DNA from 3 places in the Aliivibrio kagoshimensis genome. Region 2 is predicted to be linked to each of the others. Evidence: riboswitches for the same ligand, from Rfam matches in the RefSeq annotation. Region 2 holds a riboswitch; each other region holds the start of a gene.
What was found. Region 2 has a riboswitch for thiamine pyrophosphate ahead of thiD (bifunctional hydroxymethylpyrimidine kinase/phosphomethylpyrimidine kinase). Riboswitches for the same ligand answer to the same signal wherever they lie in the genome.
Positions count from the first base shown of each region.

Region 1: another riboswitch for thiamine pyrophosphate. It lies ahead of thiC (phosphomethylpyrimidine synthase ThiC); the one in region 2 lies ahead of thiD (bifunctional hydroxymethylpyrimidine kinase/phosphomethylpyrimidine kinase).
Region 3: another riboswitch for thiamine pyrophosphate. It lies ahead of thiB (thiamine ABC transporter substrate binding subunit); the one in region 2 lies ahead of thiD (bifunctional hydroxymethylpyrimidine kinase/phosphomethylpyrimidine kinase).

Region 1 is NZ_JAKJSQ010000020.1:1,780-7,186, reverse strand. It holds gene L4C32_RS08790 (thiazole synthase) at 1-330, opposite strand, end outside; gene thiS (sulfur carrier protein ThiS) at 333-533, opposite strand; gene L4C32_RS08780 (HesA/MoeB/ThiF family protein) at 537-1,313, opposite strand; gene thiE (thiamine phosphate synthase) at 1,314-2,537, opposite strand; gene thiC (phosphomethylpyrimidine synthase ThiC) at 2,537-4,480, opposite strand; TPP riboswitch at 4,579-4,680, opposite strand; gene L4C32_RS08765 (voltage-gated chloride channel family protein) at 4,769-5,407, opposite strand, start outside.
Region 2 is NZ_JAKJSQ010000100.1:346-5,752, forward strand. It holds gene L4C32_RS19310 (M9 family metallopeptidase) at 1-1,878, shown strand, start outside; gene thiD (bifunctional hydroxymethylpyrimidine kinase/phosphomethylpyrimidine kinase) at 1,926-2,780, opposite strand; TPP riboswitch at 2,783-2,892, opposite strand; gene L4C32_RS19320 (HD domain-containing phosphohydrolase) at 3,098-4,897, shown strand; gene L4C32_RS19325 (DNA-3-methyladenine glycosylase I) at 4,911-5,407, opposite strand, start outside.
Region 3 is NZ_JAKJSQ010000005.1:152,884-158,290, reverse strand. It holds gene mpl (UDP-N-acetylmuramate:L-alanyl-gamma-D-glutamyl-meso-diaminopimelate ligase) at 1-1,261, shown strand, start outside; gene L4C32_RS03345 (flavin prenyltransferase UbiX) at 1,274-1,909, shown strand; TPP riboswitch at 1,945-2,050, shown strand; gene thiB (thiamine ABC transporter substrate binding subunit) at 2,142-3,095, shown strand; gene thiP (thiamine/thiamine pyrophosphate ABC transporter permease ThiP) at 3,109-4,713, shown strand; gene thiQ (thiamine ABC transporter ATP-binding protein) at 4,706-5,407, shown strand, end outside.

The DNA of each region.
Region 1 (5,407 bases), on a different contig from region 2:
AATAGGGTCTGGCATTAAATACTTAGGGTCAGGGTGAATCTCAAGTTTTAACCAGTTGGTGCCCAGAGCTTCTCGAGCTAATTGCGCGGCAAAAATGGCCTCTTTAGCGGATGACGCTCCAGAAGTGTTGGGTAGCAAATTAACACCGGAATGGATCAGTGGTGCCATAATGTCATCGTCACTATTGTCCATATCAATACGTTTAAGCGCCATGGTCACCAATTCTGACTCTGTTGCTAATATTGAGTCAGACATAATTTGTCCGTTCGCGTATTTACCAGTGCCAGTAAAAAGACGAGAACCGAAAGATTTATTTGCGATTGTTAACATGATTAACCCCCTGCGATAGCTTGAAACATATCGATCTTGTCACCCGTATTTAATACTGTTTTTTGCCAATCACTTTTCGGAATGACGGTAGCATTAACGGCAACGGCTGTCGTCTGTAATGGAATTGCTAATGTTTCCAGAACCTCTAATAGACTATTCGACTCGCTGATTGTGATACGTTTACTATTCAACAATACTTCCATTGGTTACTCCTTATCACAGTGTTCATCGGTACAAGTAGGACATTCACTGTCCTGCTGTATTTGTAATGTAATCCACTGGTTGCTAATCCCATCAAATTGATAAAAATTGCCAAGATGTAATGGTGTGATATTTGAGATGACTTTGATGGCCTCTAGTGCCTGCATATTTCCGATGATTCCAACTACAGGCCCAATTATCCCGTACGTAGAGCAGTTAATAGATTCACTTGCTTCACTGCTTTTCGGGAACAAACAGCCATAACACCCTTTCATCTGTTTTGTGAAATCAAAGGTCATTAACTGGCCTTTCCACCCAATTGCGGCACCCGAAATAAGGACTTTTTTATTAGAAATGCACGCTTCATTGATGGCATAACGACTCTTTAAGTTGTCTGTGCAATCCAAAACAACATCTGCAAGCGACACTTCTAATGATAATTGGTCACCAGAGAGTTGCTTATTCACCGTCCGAATGCGGATATTTCCATTTATCTGTTCAAGCTGTTTCTTCGCTGCAAGTACCTTTTCACTATTCACGTCACCATATCGATAAATCGTTTGTCGCTGAAGATTAGAGACATCGACTTCGTCATGATCAGCAATCACTATTGTTCCGACGCCAGATGCAGCCAAATAACTAGAAGCTGCTGAGCCTAACCCCCCCATCCCAATAATCAAAACTGATGATGATTTCAATTTCAATTGGCCACACTCTTCAACTTCTGGCAGCATAATTTGGCGGCTATATTGAACAAATTCGCAATCTGTTAATGTCTCCAATTATGCCCCCTCACTCATTGAGTGGTGTTCTGTTTTATGCATGATCGAAGAAAACTGATCTATCACCTTCTTCGGATCATTAGCTTCAGTCACAGCACGAACGACGGCTAAACTCGAAACACCAGTTTGCCACACAGCTGGTGCCCGATTGAGATCTATTCCACCAATAGCCACCGTTGGTACTTGTTTTATCAACTGACGATAAAGTGCCAAACGACTGAGCCCTTGAGGTTTTGAAGGCATCTGTTTAGTCGTAGTCGGGAAAATATGGCCTAAAGCAATGTAACTAGGATTAAGTTGAGAAATACGTAGAATCTCATAATAACCATGAGTAGATAGGCCAATCCTTAATCCAGAATTAGCTATTGCAACCATGTCTGCCACTTCTATATCTTCCTGCCCTAAATGAACACCATAGGCGTCATGTTTAATCGCAAGTTGCCAATAGTCATTAATGAATACCTGGGCGCCAAACTGACGACCAAATTCAATACTACGTTTGATTTGATCTTCAAGTGTCGGCTCATTAGGGTTTTTAATTCTCAGTTGCAACGTTGTTACTCCTAATGAGAGTAACTTTTCAATCCATTCAACAGAATCAACAACGGGATAGAGTCCAAGTTTTTCACTATCAATAGCAACGAAATGTTCAGGGAAGATAACTTCAGAGTGCCATCCAATTTTTTTGGCAAGTTCAGTACCAGGTAATATCGGAGTTGGAAACATATGACGTTCGGTTGGCCATGTTTCACGTGAAACATTAGCCCGTGCTAGCGTGAGTGCATCCTCTAGTGGGAAATCAAAAACCAAGGCGGTTAATAGTAGAGAGTGGTGACGCTCTCTGTTTGTACTATCCGGATAAAACAGCGCTCGATGAAATTGGTCAAATTGCCAAACATCTAAGAATCCGTCGGGGATCTGGACATTTACAAGTACTAGGTTTGGATATAGAAGGACCAAACGTTGTGCATCGGCGACAGTCATGTCAGAAGGTGCTTCAGCAATCTTAATTGTAGATGAGAGTAAGTCCGCATCACTAATAAGCGCAAATGGAGTAAAAGTTATCACACTTTTACATCCATTCACTAACAGGCCAGTTGGCCCTGTAGAGTCAATAACTAACTCTACAGCTTGATCCAACTGCTTCTGTTTTGCTGCTTCAATAAAGCGCTCTATCTGACTTAACAGTGAGTGGTTCTCACTGGATAAGTAGAGAGCGTTCATCACTGATCCTCGATTTCCGCTGCCGTTGCCAGTTTGTATAGTTCAGAGCCTTTAGCTTTAAACTCTTCTGACTTTTGGCGCATTCCTTCTAACGGGTCATCAAGAAGACGTACTTCAATTAAACCATCTGCGGCAACTTGTTCCGTATCTTTGGCATACTCCCTAACCTCTTGCGATATTTTCATAGAGCAGAACTTAGGACCACACATAGAACAGAAATGAGCCACTTTACCAGACTCTTGAGGCAAGGTTTCATCGTGAAAAGCACGAGCAGTTTCCGGGTCTAAACCTAGGTTAAACTGATCTTCCCATCGGAACTCAAAACGTGCTTTAGAGAGTGCATTATCACGTATTTGCGCGCCGGGATGTCCTTTGGCTAAATCTGCCGCATGAGCACACAATTTATAAGTGATTAGACCGGTTTTAACGTCGTCTTTATTTGGTAAACCCAGATGCTCTTTTGGCGTTACATAACAGAGCATGGCACAGCCGTACCAACCAATCATGGCGGCACCAATACCAGAGGTAATGTGATCATAACCTGGAGCGATATCGGTAGTTAATGGACCAAGAGTGTAAAAAGGTGCTTCATGACAGTGCTCTAACTGCTCATCCATGTTCTCTTTGATCATGTGCATTGGTACGTGACCTGGACCTTCGATGATCACCTGTACATCATATTCCCAAGCAATTTTTGTCAACTCTCCTAAGGTTCTCAACTCGGCAAACTGCGCTTCATCATTCGCATCAGCAATTGAACCGGGACGCAGACCATCTCCAAGCGATAAAGCGACATCGTATTTAGCACAAATCTCACAGATTTCACGGAAATTGGAATATAGGAAACTCTCTTGATGGTGCGCTAAACACCATTTTGCGATGATTGAACCGCCACGAGATACAATGCCTGTAACACGTTTCGCAGTCATAGGTACGTAGCGAAGCAACAAACCAGCATGGATAGTGAAATAGTCCACCCCCTGCTCAGCTTGCTCGATTAACGTATCGCGCATCACTTCCCAATTAAGGTTCTCAGCAATACCATTCACTTTTTCTAGTGCTTGATACATAGGTACCGTTCCAATAGGTACCGGGCTGTTACGCATGATCCACTCGCGGGTTTCATGAATATTACGGCCTGTAGAGAGATCCATAACGGTATCGCCACCCCAACGAGTAGACCAGACCAGCTTCTCAACTTCTTCTTCAATAGAAGAGCTGACTGATGAGTTACCAATGTTGGAATTAACTTTAACCAAGAAATTACGACCAATAATCATTGGTTCAGATTCTGGATGATTAATATTTGATGGGATAATTGCTCGGCCTTCGGCGACTTCACGGCGAACAAATTCAGGGGTGATCTCTTTGGGTAAATTAGCCCCAAAATTATGACCTGGATGTTGGAAATTTAGCTGCTCATCGGCGTATTGATGACGTCCCATATTTTCTCGAATAGCAATGTACTCCATCTCCGGAGTAACGATACCCTTTCTTGCATAATGGAGTTGGGTAACACATTGGCCCTCTTTTGCACGACGAATTTCTGGAAGGTTTCCATAACGGAGATCGTCAAGAGTCTCATCTTCCAAACGTTCTTTGGTATAGACAGAGCTTACATTGGCCAATACCTCAGTATCACCGCGCTCTACAACCCAATTGGCACGCATTTTAGGCAAGCCCATATGAAGATCAACAGTATGCTCAGGATCTGTATAAACACCTGAAGTATCATAGACTTGAATGGGTTCATTAGGCTGCATGATAGGATTTTCTTTGCTGCCGCCAATTAAGCTGTCAGCCAAAGAAATTTCACGCATAGGCACACGAATATCAGGACGACTGCCTTCGATATACGCTTTATTTGAGTTTGGGTAAGGTTGTACTGATAGTGAATCTATAAATTGCTTAGCTTCCAGTCTCGCTTGTTTGCGATTCGACATAGCATTTTTCCTTTAATAAGAATAGTTGGAAAATGCTTGACGGATAGATGCTACAAGAGGTGTAAATGATTAATTTACATACAGATATTAGAATAACTCTGTGGTTTTCTCTTGTTTCCTTCGCAGGTATTATCCTGAATCAGGTTCAACGGATCCCGTAAAAATACGGTCTCAGCCTTAAGGCACTCCGACAAGTTTCGAAAGCAGTATAAAGAACAGAAGATGTAACAGCAAGGTTAAATAATAGTCAGGAAGTAAAAAGGGAGATCATCCTCCCTTATTGCTCAGTTACTTATTAAGCTTCTTGGCCCACCGCTTTAAATAAGAGGAATCCACTTCTCGCAGTAAACCTATCTTATCAGGAACGTATTCTGGCCCATTAGGAGTAAACGTTTTTGCTACAGAAACACGTTGCGATGAGTAAATCCCTGTATGACCACTGAAATAGTAAGCGGTAAAGCAGGCGATTGCGAAGTAGAGAATGTGATCAGCACCAAATAGCTCAACACCCATAATAGTACAAGCGAAAGGAGTATTGGTTGCTGCAGCGAACACAGCAAGGAAACCCAACGCGGCAAATAGATCAACCGGAGCCCCTAGAAGCCAAGCTAATGAGTTTCCTAATGTAGCCCCGACAAAAAACAGTGGTGTAACTTCTCCACCTTTATAGCCAGCAGCTAATGTAATAGCAGTAAGTACTAACTTAAGTAACCAACTGTACCATTCAGCACCACCAACATTGAAAGCACTAAGAATACTGACCCCACCCTCTCGACCTGCGTAAACCCCTAAGCCAATATAATCTTGGTTGCCAATAAGCTGTACAGCCGCAATGATAATAACACCGCCAACGACCACTATCAGGTAGGGGTTTTTAAGCGTAGCAGTAAAAATATCCTTGAAGCCATGGGTGAGTTCACCAAAAAG
Region 2 (5,407 bases):
TGCGTCAATGAACTCTTTGGCGCAAGTAACTCTATACAAAGCTCTGCTTTTACCTCTAGTAATATATATAACGTAGCCAAACATGTGACAAACTTATCACGTAACTACCAAGGCAATGGTGACAAGGATATTGAAGCTATCTTCTTATATCTTCGCGCTGGTTATTACGCCGAATTTTATAATACCTCTGTCTCTTTTTCATCTTGGGTGCAACCTTCTGTGAAAGAGTCTATTGATGCATTTTTAAATAACGTTCATTTCTATGATAACAATGACAACCACGGTAAAGTGCTCACTGAAGTAATTACCACCATGGACAGCGCAGGGCTTCAGAATATTTATTTACCCGTAGTTAAAGAGTGGTTAAAAAAATGGAACGCAAATTATGCCACGAGTTGGAACATGAGAAATGCGGTTAACGGCATATTTACCATTATATTTAACGGCCAATGGAATAATGACTTTGTCGCGACGATTAAAAATGACCAAGAGCTCGTAACCTTACTGAAGAACTTTGCTTTAAATCGTTATATGATCGACTCTGACAGTGAGTTTATGATTGCGAATGCAGGCCGTGAATTAGGCCGCTTAAAGATGTATACCAATGCCGCGATTCAACCAAATGTCGATTCTGCACTTAAAGAGCTCTTTTCAACATATCAAAGCTTTGGCTATGGTGACGCCATTTGGTTAGGAGCAGCAGAGAATGCAACTTATTACGAAGATTGTTCAACCTTTGGGATCTGCGGTTACCGTGAGAATGTCAGGATACATGCTCTCACTCAAGAGCACGTCTGTAGCCCTACCATCAAAATTATTTCTCAAAACTTGACTGCGACTCAACAAATAGCGGCTTGTGACAAAATGGGCTTTGAAGAAAACTACTTCCACACCAAGCTCGACACCTCTTCAGGTCCGGTAAAAGATGACCATAATGATCAACTACAAGTGAACATCTTTGACTCGAGTAATGACTATGGCAAATACGCGGCTGCTATCTTTGATATTGATACTAATAACGGCGGTATGTATTTAGAAGGTGATCCTTCAGTTCCTGGCAATATCCCTAATTTTGTCGCTTATGAAGCTAACTACGCCAATCCTGATCACTATATCTGGAACCTTGAACATGAGTATGTTCACTACTTAGACGGCCGATTCGATCTGTACGGAAACTTTAACACCCCTACTGAGCTTGTTGTGTGGTGGAGTGAAGGTGTCGCCGAATACGTCGCCAACCAAGATGATAATCCATTAGCAATTGAAACCATTCTCGATGGTTCCACCTATACACTCGCGCAGATCTTCGACACCACTTACGAGGGTTTTGATGTCGACCGTATTTATCGTTGGGGTTATTTGGCAGTCAGGTTCATGTTTGAACGCCATATCGACGATATTAACCTGATGTTAGCTGCAACTCGCAGTGGTGATTGGGCTGCTTACAAATCGATCATCACCCAGTGGTCAACTCAGTATCAATCTGAATTCGAGCAATGGTTGAAAAAAGTGGCCGCGGGGACAACACTTCCGAAAAACTGCTCAACAAGTAGTAAAATTAACAGCGGAACCCTAGAGGATGGTATCGCGGCATGCCTTGCAAGTTCAAATACAATTTGGCTAAACCTTGCCAATGTTAACGCTCAGCAGAACATTGCCATTTCAACAGGAGAAGGTACTGGCGACCTAACTATTGAGTATAGTAACTCAGGCTGGCCAAACGGCACTAATGTCGATGCCAGGTCTAATAACCCCGGAAACAGCGAGTGCATTTACCTCAATGCACAACCTAACTATTGGGGATATATAAAGGTAAGTGGTGCTGCTGAAAACGCTGCGATTGCGATTGATTACAATGTTTCAGGATGTAGAAAATAATAAGTTAAAGTCATCCTGTTAAGGTGGAGTGACTCTCCACCTTATTGTCACTCTAATATTAACTCTGAACTATTCTCTTTAAAAAAATGATTTACCGGCCCATGACCTTTGCCAATATTGAGTTCATTGGCATGTAAAATCGCTTTAGTAATATAGTTTTTAGCTAAGCTCACTGACGGCCCTAACTCATGCCCTTGAGCCAAATAGGACGCTATCGCCGAAGATAAGGTGCAGCCTGTGCCATGAGTATTGGTCGTATCAATACGTGGTTCAGAGAACGGTTTGATACTCTCAGGCAAGATCAATAGATCAGTGCTACTCCTATCATTCTCTAAGTGCCCTCCTTTTAACAATACTGATTTTGATCCTAGTGCACGGAGTTTATCGACCATTGCTAACATGTCCTCGCTTGTTAGAGGTACGTCACTGCCAATTAATGCCGCGGCTTCTAGCAAGTTAGGCGTAATGACATCAGCAAGCGGAAACAGGGTAGTTTTAAGCGTCTCCATCGCTGTGGATTTGAGCAGCATATCTCCACTAGTAGCAACCATCACAGGATCAAGCACAATATATTTCGGCGCGTATTGTCTAAGTTTCTTGGCAACTGAAGCAATAATTGTCTCGTCGCTCAACATACCGATCTTAACGGCAATTACATCGAGATCACAAAATACCGCATCGAGTTGCTGTTCGACAAACTCACTGCTAATCGAATAAATTCCGGTTACTCCTTGCGTGTTTTGCGCGGTCAAAGCCGTAATAACAGAACACGCGTACCCTCCGGTCGCTGAAATGGTTTTAATATCGGCTTGAATTCCTGCTCCACCACCACTGTCAGAACCCGCAATGGTTAACACAATCGGTGTGGTCGGAAAAGATAAAGATGAGATAAGTGAAGTCATAAGCACTATTCCTTTAAGTTCCCTACGTCAGAATTAACTGAATCAGGTTCAACGGGTTCACATTGTGATCTCAGCCTCTGATTTAATATCTCAGGCTCCCCGACTAAGAAAAACATACTATCATTAACACTCAGAATTGATAGGACTACTCAATATCAAATAGTTCGATATCGTCATATACAACTGAGTGAACAAACCTTGTAGTTCTTTCAATAAAATAGCGGATTCACACCTCAGTTTTATATTAAAACCTTGATGTCACTGAGCTATTCCGTCAGAGTACCTATCTATCTCTGCATTTGGACGACCAATAAATAATGAAGAATTTCTTTTATACATTGTTCTCATTGTTTATTTTTATTTCCTCTTTTTCGTCGTTTTCAAGCGAAAGCCAAGAGCGACCGAAACGTATCTTAATTCTTCAATCCTATGAACCCTCTTTCAAATGGACGTCAGATATTCAAAATGGAATCGTCGACAATTTTAAACAAAACAATGTCCCCGTTAGAATATCGGTCGAGTTTTTAGATACCAAACGAGTTTCTACACCAGAGTACTATCAGAGTTTCTCGCAATATTTCAAAATAAAATACGACCATTACACGTTTGATGGCGTCATTATCGTTGATGATAATGCATTGACGTTTTTCAAGAACTACAGTAAACCTCTATCACTTACCGCTCCTTATGTCGCTGTAGGAATCAATGACCTTAACGTTGACCTATCAAGTGTGAATAATAAAGGCATCATCATTTATGAAAAAGATGATGTAAATAAAAATATAAACGCGATTGTAAAACTAAACCCGAATATCAAAAACCTCTATTTTTTATCTGACCGTAGTACCACTTCTGAGTTGATTCGAAAACGAGTTATTACTAGCCTTTCTAACTTTTCTAAACTCAATGTCATTGAAATACGTGATAAAACACTACGAGAAGCCGCTCAACAACTGTCAACTATCTCTAAAGATGATGCGGTGTTACTCTCCCATTACAACACTGAGATAAGTCGTGGTGTTTATCATAGCTACCCGGAAGTGGCCGAAACGATCAGTCAAGCAAGTCGTGCACCTGTGTTTGTGTTGGGCGAATACTTTATTTTAAGTGATGTAGTCGGAGGCATAGTCCTTAGACCACATAACATAGGTTTGAAAGCGGCAGAAACGCTATTGACGATCAATAGTAATATTGAGCGTTCTCAATCGGAAGAGGTAGAGGTAAACCTCCCTGTTTATAATTACTCAGCCCTGAAAAAACATAGTATTCCAACATCACTGCTGCCAGATAATTCTGTCATCCTCAATAAACCGATCTCATTTATTGAAGAACATTTAGAGATATTGCTTATCTCCAGCGCCATTATTATTATTTTAGTGGTTATTATTTTTATTCAATCTATGACGATCAGGCACAAACGAAGAATCAATAATCAGCACAAAAAAATTGTCACTTTGCAGAAGAAAACCTTAAGTATTCAGAAAAACATGATCAATGTGCTAGGTGAAGCCATTGAGACCCGTTCAGGAGAAACGGGCCAGCATGTTAAACGTGTCGCGAAACTCTCTGCACTAATGGCCAAGCTGTTTGGTTTGTCTCATCGAGAGTGTGAAATGATCGAAATAATCAGTCCAATGCATGATGTAGGTAAAATCGCTATTCCGGAGTCTATTTTAGATAAACCAGGAAAGCTGACTGCCGATGAGTGGAAAATCATGCAAACACACACTACGGCTGGGTATAAACTTCTAAAAAGCAGCAACAGCGACCTGACTAACATCGCCGCAATTATCGCTTATGAACACCATGAACGATGGGACGGTAAAGGCTATCCAAATCAGAAATCTGCTGAAGAGATCCATCTTTTTGCCAGAATAACCTCGATTGTTGATGTGTTTGACGCACTCTTAAGCCTACGTTGCTATAAAGAACCGTGGCCGATTGAAGATGCTGTAGCACTTTTCAAACGTGAAAGAGGTCATCAGTTTGACCCGCAACTGATCGATATAATGTTAGACAACTTAAAAGACTTTATCCAAATACGCGACTGCTATCCTGATAAACAACCAGAAACAAAACAGCTCAAAGAAGAGGGCGCCCCTATAAAAAAAATTTAGCGAATACAAATTGCTAGGAACGACAAAAACAGTTAACGCTGTGGTCATTCACCATCCCCGTCGCCTGCATATGTGCGTAGAGTGTGGTTGACCCCAAAAATTTAAAGCCACGTTTTTTCATGTCTTTTGCGAGGGCATCAGACTCTGGCGTTGTAACGGGATAGTCCGCTGCCGTTTCAATATGATGGACGATGGTTTTTTGATTTACAAACCCCCAAATATAGTCTGAAAACTGACCGAACTCAGCTTGAACCTCTAAAAACCGTTTCGCATTATTGATTGCCGCTTCAATTTTACGTCGATTACGTACAATACCTGCATTTTCCATTAGTCGGGCAACATCTTCTTCATTAAATTGAGCAACCACGTCTGGCTGAAAGTTTGAAAATGCCTGCCGATAGTTGTCACGCTTTTTTAAAATGGTGTACCAACTCAGTCCCGCTTGCGCGGACTCTAATACTAAAAATTCAAAGATAGTTTGATCATCGCGAGTCGGTACACCCCACTCTG
Region 3 (5,407 bases), on a different contig from region 2:
TAATGTTTACCCCCCGATGAGCACTCTTTTAGAGTCGCAAGGTATTGAAATTATTGAAGGGTTCAATCCTGAACAGCTGAATCCTGCACCGGACCTCGTGGTCATTGGTAATGCAATGAGTCGCGGTAATCCATGTGTTGAATATGTATTGAATCACAACCTCAAATACACTTCTGGTCCGCAGTGGCTGCAAGAATTTTTATTGCACGACCGTTGGGTTCTGGCTGTTTCAGGCACCCACGGTAAAACTACCACGTCGAGTATGTTGTCTTGGATTCTTGAAGATTGCGGCTATTCTCCGGGCTTTCTAGTCGGCGGAGTGCTAGGAAACTTCGGGGTTTCAGCCCGTTTGGGCGACAGTATGTTCTTTGTTGTGGAAGCCGATGAATATGACAGCGCTTTTTTCGATAAACGTTCCAAGTTCGTCCATTACCACCCAAGAACGTTGGTGATGAATAATCTAGAGTTTGATCATGCCGACATTTTTGACAATCTTGCCGCGATTCAAAAGCAGTTTCATCACTTGGTGAGGACAGTACCGGGTAATGGTCGTATTTTTGCACCAAAATCTGATCCGGTACTGGCCGAGGTGATTAATCAAGGGTGCTGGAGTGAATTGGAGTTTACTGGCGCCGATGGTGTGTGGCAGGTGGAGAAGCATAAATCTGATGGTTCACGATTTGATGTCATCTTTGAGGGGGAAATATCCGGCAGCGTAGATTGGGATTTAGTCGGTGATCATAATGTTCAAAATGGGTTGATGGCGATTGCAGCGGCAAGGCACGTTGGTGTGACTATCGATCTTGCTTGTGAAGCCCTAGGGAAATTCATTAATACCAAGCGCCGTTTAGAGTTAAAAGGCACGGTTAACGAGATTACTGTCTATGATGATTTTGCTCACCACCCAACCGCAATTGGTCTCACATTAGATGGCCTGCGTAATAAAGTGGGTCAGAAGAAGATCATTGCGGTGCTTGAGCCTCGTTCAAGCACCATGAAACTTGGGGTTCATAAGGATACGCTCGCCAGCTCTTTAGCTCTGGCTGACTCGGTCTACCTTTATCAGCCTGCTAATATCGACTGGTCATTGCAGGACGTTGCTGAACAGTGTCGTCAACCTGCAATGATTTCAGACGATATTGAACATTTTGTTGATGCGATAGTCGCTGAGGCGAATCCTGGGGATCAAATCTTAGTGATGAGCAACGGCGGCTTTGAAGGTATTCACGACAAATTACTAACCAAGTTACAGGCCAAGTAGGGAGTAGTAATGATGAATGATGTGAAAGTAGATTTTGAGAGTAAATCGATCACGTTAGCCATGACCGGAGCGTCGGGTGCCCCCTACGGCTTGAGGTTATTAGAGTGTCTGTTGGCATCAGGTTATCAAGTCTATGTATTGATCTCTTCGGCAGCGCGAGTTGTGATGGCCACTGAACATCACTTAAAACTTCCAGCCAGTCCTGCAGGAATCAAAAAGGCGTTGGTTGAACACTTACATTGCCCGCCTGAGCGATTAGTAGTGTGCGGTAAAGAGGAGTGGTTCTCTCCTGTCGCTTCGGGCTCCGCGGCACCAAAACAGATGGTGGTTTGTCCTTGTTCTGCCGGAACATTGGCGTCGATTGCTCATGGCATGTCTGATAACTTAATTGAGCGCGCCGCAGATGTGGTGCTTAAAGAGCGTGGTCAGCTGATCTTAATGGTTCGGGAAACGCCATTCTCTACTCTGCATTTAGAGAATATGCATAAGCTCTCTACAATGGGGGTGACAATTATGCCAGCGGCTCCGGGTTTTTATCATAATCCGAAATCCATTGATGATTTAGTCGATTTTATGGTAGCCAGAGTGCTGGACCATCTCGGTATTAACCAAGGCTTGGTTCCTCGTTGGGGATATGACCAGCGATAATTGATTTGGCATTGCCTCATTTTTCTATACAATGAGGCTTCTCAACGGGGAGCTTAATGTGAATTAGGCTGAGATTGTAGATACAGGACCCGTATACCTGAACCAGATAATACTGGCGTAGGAATTGAGCGCTCAGTTATCGTATGTCGATACTCTCCTCATTTCTATGCCATCCACGCTATATATGGAGTGCATAGTGAAAAAAATTCTTCCTCTTGTAACGTTAGCTGCCATGACATCGATGTCCGCTTCGGCCGCAGATACATTAACCGTTTATACATATGACTCATTTGCCTCTGATTGGGGACCTGGCCCAAAAGTTGAAAAAGCGTTTGAGCAGAAGTGTGGTTGTGATCTTGAGTTTGTTGCTCTTGATGATGGCGTTACCATTTTAAATCGCTTGCGTTTAGAGGGTAAAAACAGCAAAGCCGATATCGTGCTAGGTTTAGACAATAATTTGATTGCAGAAGCGAAGAAGACCGGGTTATTGACTCAGCATAGTGTCGATACCAGCAGCGTTACTTTGCCAAACGGTTGGTCAGATACAACATTTGTTCCATTTGATTACGGCTACTTCTCTTTTGTTTACAACAAAGAGAGCTTAAAGAACCCACCTAAGAGCTTGAAAGAGTTAGTTGAACAGCGCGATGATATTAAAGTGATCTACCAAGATCCTCGCACTTCTACTCCAGGACAAGGTTTGATGCTGTGGATGAAGTCTGTCTATGGTGACGATGTGACTGGTGCATGGAAACAGCTGGCGGAAAAAACGGTCACTGTAACTAAAGGTTGGTCTGAAGCTTATAATATGTTCTTAAAAGGTGAAGCGGATATGGTGCTCTCTTACACCACCTCGCCGGCTTATCACATTATTGCGGAGCAGAAAAACCAATATGTATCAGCGGATTTTGCTGAAGGTCACTACACGCAAGTAGAAGTTGCGGCTAAAGTGAAAAGTAGCAAAAATCAGACGTTAGCGGATCAATTTATGGCCTTTATCTTAAGTGATGAGTTCCAAGAGGTCATGCCTACTGGGAATTGGATGTACCCAGTGACAGAGGTTGAGCTACCAGAAGGGTTTGAGCAACTTACTATCCCGTCAAAATCACTGACATTTAACTCAGATGAAATTGCTGAGAATCGTAAAACTTGGATTCGTGAGTGGCAGCACTCAGTCAGCTTCTAATGTTGTTCTATTGATGTCTATCGATAAAAAACAGATGCCCGGCATAGCGATTGCCGGGTTTATTTTTGTTTTTGTAGGCTCTGCCATTACGGCGTTGCTGTTGCAATCTCCAACTTTAGATCTCAGTGCCATCTGGTTTGATCCCTACTATCGACACGTCACTACTTTCAGTTTTTACCAATCCTTTTTATCTACCTTATTGAGTGTTGGCCTCGCTATTCCCGTTTCTCATGCTCTGTCACGTCGCACCTTCCCAGGTAAAGCACTGCTTCTTAAACTGTTTGCCACTACTCTGGTACTCCCTGTCTTGGTCGGGGTGTTTGGTCTGCTCTCAATTTATGGTAACAGCGGTTTACTTTCACAGCTGTTGGCGGTGTTTGAGCAAAAATTACCTTTTTCTATCTACGGCCTTAATGGCATTTTATTGGCTCATGTCTTCTTTAATCTTCCATTTGCTACCCGTTTGTTATTGCAATCTCTCGACTCTATTCCAGCGGAGCAACATAAACTGGCGGCTCATTTAGGAATTAATCACTGGAATAAATTTAAATTGGTTGAGTGGCCGATGCTTCGTCAGCAGCTGCCCCATGTGGCTGGTTTGGTCTTTATGCTCTGCTTTACCAGTTTTGCCACGGTAATGGCACTGGGGGGGGGGCCAAAGTCCACCACGATTGAGCTGGCTATCTATCAGGCGATTAAGTTTGATTTTGACCTACAAGCAGGTGCACTGCTGGCATTGTGGCAGATGTTATTGTGCGGCCTACTGGCTATGGCCATACAGAGGATCTCTCGTCCTGTTCCGATTGCTAGTGGAAGTCGAGGTCATGTTCAGCGGTTGTATGGTGATTCAAAACTCGCTAAATATTGGGATATCAGTTGGATAGTACTGGTGGTTCTATTGGTTATTCCCCCGCTGATGTCGGTGGTTGCATACGGTGTGAATGAGCGATTTTTTGATGTCGTTAGTAGTTCGAACTTTTGGAGTGCCATTAAAAGCTCTCTATTGGTAGCGACGTTTGCCGCAACGTTATCTCTTATTGCAGGTTTGTTTATTTTGATAGCCAGCCGAGTATGGCGCTTGGCTGGGATGAATTTTCGTTCAGATAAGTTGGAGTTAATTGGCACTATTATTCTGGTAACACCAGGGCTGGTAATAAGTACCGGGATATTTTTGTTGCTTCGAGATGTTACGGATGTATTTCGTTTAGCGATAGTCATCGTCATCGCAGTCAATGCGTTGATGGCACTACCTTATGTGATAAAAACCTTAGCGCAACCCATGCTGCATATCGCTCAACAATATGACACCTTGTGTGCCAGCTTAGGTATATTGGGTTTTCACCGTTTTTGTCTGATTGAGTGGCGAGCATTAAAGGCGCCAATTATTCATGCCTTTGCGATTAGCTTTGTATTGTCGATGGGGGACATCAGCGCGATATCACTGTTTGGAAGTCAAGATTTTAATACGCTACCTCTCTATCTGTTTCAACTGCTTGGCAGTTATCAGATGGATGCTGCTGCGGTAGTGTCACTGTTTCTATTACTATTCAGTGTTGGGGTATTTGTGGTGCTTGAAAGGGTATTTATGGTGAATAAAAAAGGGACACACAATGATTAACTTCTCCAACGTTCAATATCAATACCAGCAAGAGAGATTCAATTTTGAACTGGATATTGAAGCAGGAAGTGTTGTTGCCGTGTTAGGAGCCAGTGGGGCAGGTAAAAGCACCTTATTGCACTTAGCAGCGGGTTTCATTGATCCGGCTGTTGGCGATATTTTTGTAGAAGGAGCACGAGTTAACGGCCTTGCTCCTCATCAACGCCCACTCTCTATGTTATTTCAAGAGCATAACCTTTTTGCGCATCTTAGCGTGGCCGATAACATAGGTTTAGGGTTAGAACCCAGTTTGAAACTGAGTGTGCAGCAACAAAAGAAAGTCATCGAAGTGGCAAAACAGGTTGGGGTAGATGCGTTATTGTTCCGCTTACCAGAGCAATTATCAGGTGGCCAGAAACAGCGAGTGGCCCTAGCACGTTGTTTTGCCCAAGAGCGTGCTCTACTGCTGCTTGATGAACCATTTTCTGCTCTCGATCCTGTGTTGAGGGAGGAGATGTTATTGACCGTTAAACAGCTGGCCGCGATGAATCAAGTGACCGTATTAATGGTGACTCATCACATTTCAGATGCCCTCAATATTGCTTCCCATTATGCCTTTATTGAGCAGGGAGCAATTGCCAGTTTTGACTCGATTGGGAAGCTGACTGCTGAACATCCTCTGCTCAGTTTGGGTCAATTTGTAAAGTCGGGTCAA